DNA from 2 places in the Carnobacterium iners genome. Region 2 is predicted to be linked to the other one. Evidence: a T-box and tRNA genes for the amino acid it is inferred to sense, from the RefSeq annotation. Region 2 holds a T-box; the other holds one or more tRNA genes.
The links. The T-box of region 2 lies ahead of pheS (phenylalanine--tRNA ligase subunit alpha). A T-box ahead of a tRNA ligase gene usually reads a tRNA of that ligase, here a tRNA-Phe.
Positions count from the first base shown of each region.

Region 1: it encodes a tRNA-Phe, which carries the amino acid that the T-box ahead of pheS (phenylalanine--tRNA ligase subunit alpha) is inferred to sense. The anticodon was not compared.

Region 1 covers NZ_FXBJ01000002.1:2,097,366-2,103,357, reverse strand. Annotated here, with positions in the region: rRNA gene B9Y54_RS10075 (16S ribosomal RNA) at 1-262, shown strand, start outside; rRNA gene B9Y54_RS10070 (23S ribosomal RNA) at 466-3,386, shown strand; rRNA gene rrf (5S ribosomal RNA) at 3,476-3,591, shown strand; tRNA gene B9Y54_RS10060 (tRNA-Asn) at 3,603-3,675, shown strand; tRNA gene B9Y54_RS10055 (tRNA-Ser) at 3,729-3,817, shown strand; tRNA gene B9Y54_RS10050 (tRNA-Glu) at 3,830-3,901, shown strand; tRNA gene B9Y54_RS10045 (tRNA-Val) at 3,913-3,985, shown strand; tRNA gene B9Y54_RS10040 (tRNA-Asp) at 4,001-4,073, shown strand; tRNA gene B9Y54_RS10035 (tRNA-Phe) at 4,088-4,163, shown strand; tRNA gene B9Y54_RS10030 (tRNA-Tyr) at 4,176-4,259, shown strand; tRNA gene B9Y54_RS10025 (tRNA-Trp) at 4,287-4,357, shown strand; tRNA gene B9Y54_RS10020 (tRNA-His) at 4,393-4,465, shown strand; tRNA gene B9Y54_RS10015 (tRNA-Gln) at 4,475-4,546, shown strand; tRNA gene B9Y54_RS10010 (tRNA-Cys) at 4,578-4,648, shown strand; tRNA gene B9Y54_RS10005 (tRNA-Leu) at 4,679-4,762, shown strand; gene B9Y54_RS10000 (phosphoenolpyruvate carboxykinase (ATP)) at 5,012-5,992, shown strand, end outside.
Region 2 covers NZ_FXBJ01000002.1:2,485,127-2,491,118, reverse strand. Annotated here, with positions in the region: gene B9Y54_RS11900 (M23 family metallopeptidase) at 1-1,045, shown strand, start outside; gene B9Y54_RS11895 (TrmH family RNA methyltransferase) at 1,133-1,891, shown strand; gene B9Y54_RS11890 (HD domain-containing protein) at 2,046-2,558, shown strand; gene B9Y54_RS11885 (winged helix-turn-helix transcriptional regulator) at 2,744-3,112, shown strand; T-box leader at 3,178-3,416, shown strand; gene pheS (phenylalanine--tRNA ligase subunit alpha) at 3,479-4,525, shown strand; gene pheT (phenylalanine--tRNA ligase subunit beta) at 4,530-5,992, shown strand, end outside.

The DNA of each region.
Region 1 (5,992 bases), 390 kb from region 2:
TCTTAAAGCCATTCTCAGTTCGGATTGCAGGCTGCAACTCGCCTGCATGAAGCCGGAATCGCTAGTAATCGCGGATCAGAACGCCGCGGTGAATACGTTCCCGGGTCTTGTACACACCGCCCGTCACACCACGAGAGTTTGTAACACCCGAAGTCGGTGAGGTAACCCTTTTGGGAGCCAGCCGCCTAAGGTGGGATAGATAATTGGGGTGAAGTCGTAACAAGGTAGCCGTATCGGAAGGTGCGGCTGGATCACCTCCTTTCTAAGGATATAACGGAACCGTCACAGTTGTTTTACTTTGTTTAGTTTTGAGAGGTCTAATCTTCTCAGAAAGTAAGTAGTTGTTCTTTGAAAACTGGATAGTGTTTAACATGTAAGAAAAGCAAGAAACCAAGAAAACATCGCGTTTTATTTTTTAATGTATTTCTTCACCTTAGGGTGAATGGAATAGTTAACATGACCATAGGTTAAGTTAATAAGGGCGCACGGTGGATGCCTTGGCACTAGGAGCCGAAGAAGGACGGGACTAACGCCGATATGCTTTGGGGAGCTGTAAGTAAGCTTTGATCCAGAGATTTCCGAATGGGGAAACCCAACACTCTTTATCGGGTGTTACTATTGACTGAATACATAGGTCAATAGAGGTAGACGCAGAGAACTGAAACATCTAAGTACCTGCAGGAAGAGAAAGAAAAATCGATTCCCTGAGTAGCGGCGAGCGAAACGGGAATAGCCCAAACCAGAAAGCTTGCTTTCTGGGGTTGTAGGACTGAACACATAGAGTCATAAATGAACGAAGTAGGAGAAGCGACCTGGAAAGGTCCGCCGAAGAGGGTAAAAGCCCCGTAACTGAAACTTTGTTCACTCTGATCAGTATCCTGAGTACGGCGGAACACGAGAAATTCCGTCGGAATCCGGGAGGACCATCTCCCAAGGCTAAATACTCCCTAGTGACCGATAGTGAACCAGTACCGTGAGGGAAAGGTGAAAAGAACCCCGGAAGGGGAGTGAAACAGCACCTGAAACCGTGTGCTTACAAGTAGTTAGAGCCCGTTAATGGGTGATAGCGTGCCTTTTGTAGAATGAACCGGCGAGTTACGATCCCATGCGAGGTTAAGTTGATGAGACGGAGCCGTAGCGAAAGCGAGTCTGAATAGGGCGAATGAGTATGTGGTCGTAGACCCGAAACCAAGTGATCTACCCATGTCCAGGTTGAAGGTGCGGTAATACGCACTGGAGGACCGAACCCACGTATGTTGAAAAATGCGGGGATGAGGTGTGGGTAGCGGAGAAATTCCAATCGAACTTGGAGATAGCTGGTTCTCTCCGAAATAGCTTTAGGGCTAGCCTCGGAATTAGAATCATGGAGGTAGAGCAACTGTTTGGACTAGGGGCCCTTCTCGGGTTACCGAATTCAGATAAACTCCGAATGCCATTGATTTATATCCGGGAGTCAGACTACGAGTGATAAGATCCGTAGTCGAGAGGGAAACAGCCCAGACCACCAGCTAAGGTCCCAAAGTTTATGTTAAGTGGAAAAGGATGTGGGGTTGCTTAGACAACTAGGATGTTGGCTCAGAAGCAGCCATCATTTAAAGAGTGCGTAATAGCTCACTAGTCGAGTGACCCTGCGCCGAAAATTTACCGGGGCTAAACATAACACCGAAGCTGTGGATAGAACTTAGGTTCTATGGTAGGAGAGCGTTCTAAGGGCGTCGAAGCTAGACCGTGAGGACTGGTGGAGCGCTTAGAAGTGAGAATGCCGGTATGAGTAGCGAAAGACGGGTGAGAATCCCGTCCACCGAATGACTAAGGTTTCCTGGGGAAGGCTCGTCCTCCCAGGGTTAGTCGGGACCTAAGTCGAGGCCGATAGGCGTAGACGATGGACAACAGGTTGAGATTCCTGTACCAGTTTGTTTTGTTTGAACAATGGAGGGACACGGTAGGCTAAGGAATACGCACTGTTGGATATGTGCGTCCAAGCAACAAGTCTTGAGGTGAGTCAAATGCTTGCCTCTATTAAGGACAAGTTGTGATGGGGAGAGAAATTAAGTATCGAAGTTCCCGATGTCACACTGTCAAGAAAAGCTTCTAGTTAGAAACAATCTGCCCGTACCGCAAACCGACACAGGTAGTCGAGGAGAGAATCCTAAGGTGTGCGAGCGAACTCTCGTTAAGGAACTCGGCAAAATGACCCCGTAACTTCGGGAGAAGGGGTGCTGACCAATTGGTCAGCCGCAGTGAATAGGCCCAAGCAACTGTTTATCAAAAACACAGGTCTCTGCTAAATCGAAAGATGACGTATAGGGGCTGACGCCTGCCCGGTGCTGGAAGGTTAAGAGGATGGGTTAGCTCTCGAGCGAAGCTCAGAATTGAAGCCCCAGTAAACGGCGGCCGTAACTATAACGGTCCTAAGGTAGCGAAATTCCTTGTCGGGTAAGTTCCGACCCGCACGAAAGGCGTAATGATTTGGGCACTGTCTCAACGAGAGACTCGGTGAAATTATAGTACCTGTGAAGATGCAGGTTACCCGCGACAGGACGGAAAGACCCCATGGAGCTTTACTGCAGTTTGATATTGAGTGTTTGTACAGCTTGTACAGGATAGGTAGGAGCCTATGAAGCCAGGACGCTAGTCTTGGTGGAGGCAATGGTGGGATACTACCCTTGCTGTATGACCACTCTAACCCTCAGCCATGATCTGGCTGGGAGACAGTGTCTGACGGGCAGTTTGACTGGGGCGGTCGCCTCCTAAAGTGTAACGGAGGCGCCCAAAGGTTCCCTCAGAATGGTTGGAAATCATTCGTAGAGTGTAAAGGCAGAAGGGAGCTTGACTGCGAGACCTACAAGTCGAGCAGGGACGAAAGTCGGGCTTAGTGATCCGGTGGTTCCGTATGGAAGGGCCATCGCTCAACGGATAAAAGCTACCCTGGGGATAACAGGCTTATCTCCCCCAAGAGTCCACATCGACGGGGAGGTTTGGCACCTCGATGTCGGCTCATCGCATCCTGGGGCTGTAGTCGGTCCCAAGGGTTGGGCTGTTCGCCCATTAAAGCGGTACGCGAGCTGGGTTCAGAACGTCGTGAGACAGTTCGGTCCCTATCCGTCGCGGGCGCAGGAAATTTGAGAGGAGCTGTCCTTAGTACGAGAGGACCGGGATGGACACACCGCTGGTGTACCAGTTGTTCTGCCAAGAGCATCGCTGGGTAGCTATGTGTGGACGGGATAAACGCTGAAAGCATCTAAGCGTGAAGCCCCCCTCAAGATGAGATTTCCCATCACGTAAGTGAGTAAGACCCCTGAGAGATGATCAGGTAGATAGGTTGGAAGTGGAAGTACAGCGATGTATGGAGCGGACCAATACTAATCGGTCGAGGACTTAACCATTTTTAAACGATGAAGAAACAGTTTTATTGTCTTATAGTTAAACACTATCCAGTTTTGAGAGAACAACGTTCTCTTATAACTAAAAGATGTGTGGTGGCGATGGCAAGAAGGTCACACCTGTTCCCATGCCGAACACAGCAGTTAAGCTTCTTAGCGCCGATGGTAGTGAAGGGTTTCCCTTTGTGAGAGTAGGACGCTGCCGCGCATCTTTATTTTTCCGCAATAGCTCAGCTGGTAGAGCGCATGACTGTTAATCATGATGTCGCAGGTTCGAATCCTGCTTGCGGAGTACATAGATATCTATGGAAATAAATGAATAGAGAGTTCTATTAGAACGACCTTGGAGAGTTGTCCGAGCGGCCGAAGGAGCATGATTGGAAATCATGTAGGCGGTGCACACTGTCTCAAGGGTTCGAATCCCTTACTCTCCGTCATCCTAGTTTGGCCCGTTGGTCAAGTGGTTAAGACACCGCCCTTTCACGGCGGTATCACGGGTTCGAATCCCGTACGGGTCATGTTGGTTACTGGAGGTTTAGCTCAGCTGGGAGAGCATCTGCCTTACAAGCAGAGGGTCGGCGGTTCGATCCCGTCAACCTCCATGTTTAAAATTTAAAGGTCTCGTGGTGTAGGGGTTAACATGTCTGCCTGTCACGCAGAAGATCGCGGGTTCGATTCCCGTCGAGACCGTTGCAACAAATTAAGGCCTGGTAGCTCAGTTGGTAGAGCACTTGATTGAAGCTCAAGGTGTCGGCAGTTCGATTCTGTCCCAGGCCACCATTTTTTAATAGCGGAGGGGTAGCGAAGTGGCTAAACGCGGCGGACTGTAAATCCGCTCCTTCGGGTTCGGCAGTTCGAATCTGCCCCCCTCCACCATTTTTTTAAAGAGTGACCTTTTTTTATAGGGATATAGTTCAATGGTAGAATTATGGTCTCCAAAACCATCGATGTGGGTTCGAATCCTACTATCCCTGTGTTGTATTTTTAAAAAAACTACCCTTTTATTATGGCGATTGTGGCGAAGTGGTTAACGCACCGGATTGTGGTTCCGGCATTCGTGGGTTCGATCCCCATCAGTCGCCTTTTTTTATTGGGCTATAGCCAAGCGGTAAGGCAAGGGACTTTGACTCCCTTATGCGTTGGTTCGAATCCAGCTAGCCCAGTTTTATTTTTTAACCAATCCAATTTAATGATGGCGGTATAGCCAAGTGGTAAGGCAGAGGTCTGCAAAACCTCCATCACCGGTTCAAATCCGGTTACCGCCTTATTCGATAGATTGATTGTTTACCTATCATGCCGACGTGGCGGAATTGGTAGACGCGCTGGACTCAAAATCCTGTGCCCGCGAGGGCGTGCCGGTTCGATTCCGGCCGTCGGTATAAAAAAGACACCAAAACGTTAAGTTATCTTAATGTTTTGGTGTCTTTTTACGTATAATTTTGCACTAGTAAATGATTGTATCTTTTTATTGTAAACTAACGGTCTTTTTTGATATGATAAGTGTAGTAATTGAAAGCGCTTTAAAGTAAGTATGAACAGTGGTAATCTAGTAAGGAGGAGGATATTCGTTTCATTTTTCTATCAAATAGAGATACATTATGTCAACTATTTATAAGGGAGTGGATTAAATGTCAACTAAAGAAACTTTTCAAAAATCAGAAATAAGAAAAGATAACACTATTTTTTCATCTTTAAGATCAGTCGTTGAGACAGCTATGTACGGAAATAATGTGAAAAAAGTAATAAGTACAAGTAAAGCGTATAAGTTAGCTTTGAATTCTCCAGGTACAATAGTGACAGATTTATTAGTAAAGTATCCAGAAAAATTAGGTCTTCCAGACGCTGCTAAAGTTTTAGTAGAAAATGGTGGAGCTATTGTTGGTAGAACAGCAGTTGCAAGAAGAATAGTAGGAAATAATAAAGAAGAGGACGTTAAATTGGCTTCAATCGCTAGAGAGGCTGTTTACCAAGGGTCTTTAACTGAACGATATAAAGCAAGTGCATATGTTGGTTTAGATAAAGAGTTTATGATAAAAGCTCATCTCTCTGTTCCGAAAGGGCAAGAAAATAATTTATATTCTTGGTTGTTAAATTTTCAAATAACGAATGATTTTTATGATGACATGTATTCTAATTCACATGAGATAGATGCAGGTGATATTTTCATCTATTCTGATCCTTACTGGAAACATCCTGACTACCCACTTGGGTTAGCTTATTTCGATACCGATCATAATACAGCTGTTATCTTGGGTCTTAATTATTTTGGAGAATTAAAAAAAGCTACACTTACTTTAGCCTGGGGTACAGCTCATAAAATTGGTTTTGCTTCTTGTCATGGAGGACAAAAGAAATTCACATTACCTAATGACACAAATTATGTATCAGCTTTTTTTGGTCTATCCGGTTCAGGCAAATCAACATTGACACACGCTAAGCATAATGGTAAATATCCTATTGAGGTTTTACACGATGATGCGTTTATAATCTCATTAACAGACGGATCGTCTATTGCATTAGAACCAGCTTATTTTGATAAAACACAAGATTATCCTTCAGATCATGAAGAGATTGATTATTTTGTAACCGTACAGAACGTTGCTGTTACG
Region 2 (5,992 bases):
TATTGAAAAGTTACAAAAAGAAATTGAAGCATTAAAAGAACTAATTGCACAAAGAGAAGAAAAACTTCAAAATCAAGCACGAGTTATTCAAACAGATGGGCGATCATCTAACATGGTAGAAATGGTCGTTACTGCTGAAAGTTTATCTGATTTAATCGGACGTGTTGGTATAATCAATCAACTGGTAACAGCTAATAAAGAAATTGTAACAGCACAAGAAAATGATAAAATAACGTTGGAAGTAAATGAAAAAAAAGCTGAAGTTGAAAAAGTAGCAATAGAAAAGTTGAAAAGTGGCATTGAAGTTGCTAAAAATAATTTAGTTGCTCAAAAAGCCGAAATGGATGACAATATTGTTCAATTAGCTGTTCAATACAATCTAACAGAATCAGAAAAAGATACATTTATTAACGAGCAAAAAATTGTTGCTACAAAAACGAGTGTCTTATCCGAAGAGCTTCAACAAGAAAAAACACGAATTTTTGAAGTAGAGCAAGCTCGTCAAGTGGAAATAGCATCAAAACAAGCAGCAGCAAGGGAATCAGCAAAAAAAGAGGAACAACGATCAGTAGCTTCTTCAAGTAGTAACACGCAAGCACCGCAAGTCCCACAAGCGCCATCAATTGGGGCGACAAAACCAACGGGCTCTAGCAACGGAGCCGGATTTGTTCGTCCAAGTAATGGTGTAGTAACGTCGCCTTATGGTTACCGTGTCCATCCAATTACTGGAGAACATACTTTACATGGTGGAACAGATTTTGGTGGTAATGGAGCTATTGTGGCTGCCCAAGGTGGAGTAGTTGAAGTAGCAGGATACGATTCTGGCTGGGGAAACCATGTTACTATTAACCATGGTAATGGCTTGAAAACGCTGTATGCTCATATGGTATCCGGTAGTCTAGCAGTAGCGCCTGGGCAAAATGTTTCTCAAGGACAACATTTAGGCATAATGGGTACAACGGGTTCATCAACGGGTGTTCATTTGCATTTCGAAGTTTACGTGAACGGGAATCGTGTTAATCCAGCCTCTTATTTAGGCTTGTAAAAATTAAAAAATCTCTCTATAAAAGAAGAGATTTTTTTAATAGGGCAAAAGAGTTAATGAATGGCATGAATTGGAGGATTTAAAAAGATGGAAACAATCTCATCAGCCAAAAATGAGCGGGTAAAATCGTGGAAAAAGTTGCAAACGAAAAAGGGACGTGAAAAAACAGGAGCTTATCTCATTGAAGGTTTTCATTTAATAGATGAAGCAGTAAAAAATCAAGCATCTATTTTGGAAGTCATGATAAGTGAAGACTTAAAAGAATCAGCAACGATTTCTCTACCTGAAGATAAGAAAGTTCTTATTTCAAAAGAAATTTCTAAGCAGCTGAGCGAAACTCAAACAACTCAAGGGATTTTTGCTGTTGTTGAAAAAAAAGACAGTTCACGAATACCTATACTAGAAAAACCTTATTTATTTTTAGATAATGTTCAAGATCCTGGCAATCTTGGAACCATGATTCGAACAGCTGATGCAGCAGGCTTTGGCGGTGTTGTTTTAGGTAAAGGAACGGTTGATTTATATAATAATAAAGTGATCCGTTCGATGCAGGGGAGTCATTTTCATATCCCTATTTTCCGAGATGAGTTAACTAAGTGGTTTGATTTATTTAAGAATGCAGGCTTTCCTGTTTATGGAACAGAATTAAACGAGTTAGCTGTTTCTTATCGAGATATTCCACCGCAAGCGATTTTTGCCGTAGTAATGGGCAATGAAGGAAATGGAATGGACAAAAAGTTATTAGAAAAAACAACAAAGAATATCTATATTCCTATTACGGGTCAAGCAGAATCGCTAAATGTAGCGATAGCTGCTGGTATTTTAATGTTTGCTTTAACAAAATAAATAATTTATGAATAGCTGTACTTAACATATTAAGTTTTAGTTACAATAGCTAAAATTAACTTATAAGGCTTCTCAATCAAATAAAAAAAGTGTATCATGTAGTTTACTAGGAAGAAATTTCTAAACTCTATAGAATAGAAAAGGAAGTCTGTGAATGTCTGAGCTGAAATGGAAGCAAGATTTAGAATATGTAGCCTTAATTGAAGATTTACTCGATCGTGAAGAAGTAAAAAAACTAAAAGAGTATACCCAACATCACTTTACAACACGTCTAGAACACTCGATTAGCGTTTCTTATCTTAGTTACCGTATTGCAAAAAGATATGGTTTAGATACTAGATCAACTGCACGTGCTGGTTTACTTCATGATTTATTTTACTACGACTGGAGAACAACAAAGTTTAATGAAGGAACTCATGCTTACGTTCATCCACGTATGGCTTGTGAGAATGCTAAGAAAATTACTGAGTTAAATGAATTAGAATGCGATATCATCATCAAACATATGTGGCTAGCAACAGTAGCCTTACCGAAATACAAAGAAAGTTACATCGTAACTTTTGTAGATAAATATTGCGCTGTAAAAGAAGTAGCGGTTCCTTTGTCTGGAAAAGTAAATAATCGTTTGAAAAATATGTGGGCAAGACTAAAAACTGTCCAAGCATAGGCTGAAATCTTAAAAAGCTAATCGAATGAATAGAATAAAAAGTTTTCTCACCATATAATTCGGTGAGAAAACTTTTTTCTGATATAAGTAGGTTAGAGTAAGAAAAAAAATCCAATAAAAAAACTAGTTTACTTACTATGAATAACCAAAAATGATATAATAAAATAAAGAGGTGAGCAAATACTATGGCAATAAAAGAAGTAGATCAAAAAAATGAATGTGATTCTAAACAAAAAGAAATCTGTCCTAAGTTTGAACGCACGTTTTCTATCTTAGGAAAAAAATGGATGGGTCTAATCATTGATGTGTTATTAGAAGGACCCCAGCGATTTAAAAATATTGCTTCAGCTATCCCTAATGTTAGTGATCGAGTGCTGGTAGAACGCTTAAAAGAGCTAGAACAAGAGGGACTAGTCTTGCGGACAGTTGATCCCAATGCTGCTATGCGAGTAGCCTATAGTTTGACTAATAAAGGCAAAGACTTAAAAGACGTTATGAAAGCTGTACAAATTTGGGCTGATGTTTGGGTTTGTGTGGAGGAGTCTAATTTCTAATAATTGCTTGACTCTCTGTCATCCTTTAGGTAAACTGATTTAGGATGAAAAAATAAAATAGATAATTAAAAATGATAATGGAAAAAAGTAATTTGGTATAATCTAAAAGAGAGAACAAATACCCGAGGCTGAAAGTATTTGTCTAGAAGACCAAATGAACATTCACTTCCGTAGTTGACTTTGGAATTTACGTTAGGTAATGAAAAAAGATCCGGTATACGCCGTTATGTAAATGAAGTGTAGATTTAAGCTTGGTTTAAATCTAAACAAGGGTGGTACCGCGATATGTAGCCTCGTCCCTTTTAAGGATGAGGCTTTTTTTGTGTCTAAAAATAGATAAAATAAAGTACAAAAAAGGAGAACGGTATGGAGTTAAAACAAAAATTAGAGGCTTTGAAAGAAGAAGCCCTTGAAAAAATTGGTCAAGCAAAAAGTCTTTCTTTGCTTGACCAAGTCCGTGTTGCTTATTTAGGGAAAAAAGGTCCCATTACAGAAGTACTAAGAGGGATGAAAGATGTTTCAGCACAAGAACGCCCTATCATTGGTGCAGCAGCTAATGAAGTTAGAGACGCTATAGCCATTCAATTAGAAAGTCAAAAAGCAATATTAGAGTTAGAAAAAATTAACCGTGATTTAGCAAGAGAAGCTATTGACGTAACTTTGCCAGGTAAACAAGTTTCAACTGGACAATCACATGTATTAACGCAAATTATGGAAGAGATAGAAGATTTATTTATTGGAATGGGCTACCAAGTCATCGAAGGGCCAGAAGTTGAAGAAGACAAATACAATTTTGAACGAATGAATTTGCCTAAACACCATCCAGCTCGTGATATGCAAGACACTTTTTATATTACCAAAGATACGTTACTGCGCACCCATACTTCACCTGTTCAAGCTAGAACGATGGATAAACATGATTTTTCTAAGGGACCACTAAAAATGATTAGCCCTGGTAAAGTTTACCGAAGAGACAGTGATGATGCTACTCACTCACATCAATTCCATCAAATTGAAGGTCTAATTATTTCAGAAGCGATAACAATGGCCGATTTAAAAGGCACACTAGAAGTTTTTGCTAAGAAGTTATTTGGTGCTGAACGTGAAATCAGACTGAGACCAAGTTATTTCCCTTTTACTGAGCCATCTGTAGAGGTTGACGTAAGTTGCTTTAAGTGTGGGGGATCTGGATGTAATGTCTGTAAGCAGACAGGTTGGATTGAAATTTTAGGTTCAGGAATGGTCCATCCGAATGTTTTAGAAATGGCGGGTATTGATTCTACTAAATATAGTGGGTTTGCTTTTGGCTTAGGGCCAGATCGTGTAGCGATGTTAAAATATGGAATCGATGATATCAGACATTTTTATCAAAATGATGTTCGTTTTCTAAATCAATTTAAGGTAAAGGAGTAAACTCATGAATGTATCGTATCAATGGTTATCAGAGTATTTAGATTTAACGGGTATCACACCTGAAGGTTTAGCAGATAAAATGTCACGGACAGGTATCGAGGTAGAAGATATTTTTGTTCCAGAAACGGGCTTGAAAAAAATTGTTGTCGGTCATGCTATTAAGGTAGAAGATCATCCGGATTCAGACCATTTACACGTCTGTCAAGTAGATATTGGCGAAGAAGAATTATCACAAATCGTTTGTGGTGCTCCAAATATTGCAACAGGCCAAAAAATTATTGTTGCTTTACCAGGTTCAAGAATTACAGGCAATATGAAAATTAAAAAAAGTAAAATGCGTGGTCAAGCATCGAACGGAATGGTTTGTTCTCTATCAGAATTAGGCTTTTCTGAGAAAGTCGTTCCTAAAAAATACGCAGATGGGATTTACGTATTACCCGGTGAAGCTATTCCTGGAGAGCCAGTCTTTTCTTATTTAGCAATGGATGATGCTGTTTTAGATTTATCTATTACACCTAACAGAGCAGATGCATTAAGCATGCGAGGAGTTGCTCATGAAGTAGGGGCTATTTACGATAGAAAACCTCTTTTTAAAGAGGTTCTATTAAATGAAATGGAAAATGAAAAAATAGCAGATTATATTAATCTAGCGATTGCTGATAAAGAAGATACACCTTTTTACAGTATGCGAATCATTAAAAATGTGAAGATTGCTGAAAGTCCAATGTGGCTTCAAACGAAGTTAATGAATGCAGGTATTCGTCCTTTGAATAATGTTGTTGATATCACAAATTATATCTTATTAGAATATGGCCAACCTCTACATGCATTTGATTATGATCGACTAGCATCAAAAAAAATTCTTGTTCGCCGAGCAGCAGAAGGCGAAAATTTGGATACACTAGATGGTGAAACTCGTCAATTAACAAGCGAGATGATTGTGATTACAAACGGTGAAAAACCAGTAGCATTAGCGGGTATTATGGGTGGATTGGGAACAGAAATTCAAGAAGATACAGTGAATATTGCATTAGAGTCAGCTTTATTTGAACCAGTAGCTATTCGTAAAACAGCTAAAGAACTTAACTTACGTAGCGAAAGCAGTTCTCGTTACGAAAAAGGCATTAACCAGGCAACGATTCTATCTGCTAGTGCTCATGCAGCAGCTTTAATAGAAGAATTAGCAGGTGGTAGTGTTGTCAGTGGAGCAGCTGTTGTTTCCAACATAGAAGTAGAAAATATACTTGTTTCTATTACGTTAGAAAAACTAAATCGCTCTTTAGGAACAGCTATAAAGACCGATGAAGTTCTATCTATTTTCAAACGCCTAGGCTTTAGTGTTAGTGAAGAAAATGGATTGTTTGAAGTATCTATTCCACCTCGTCGTTTGGATATTTCAATTGAAGCAGATTTGTTAGAAGAAGTTGCTCGTATTTATGGCTACGACAATCTTCCTTCAACTTTGCC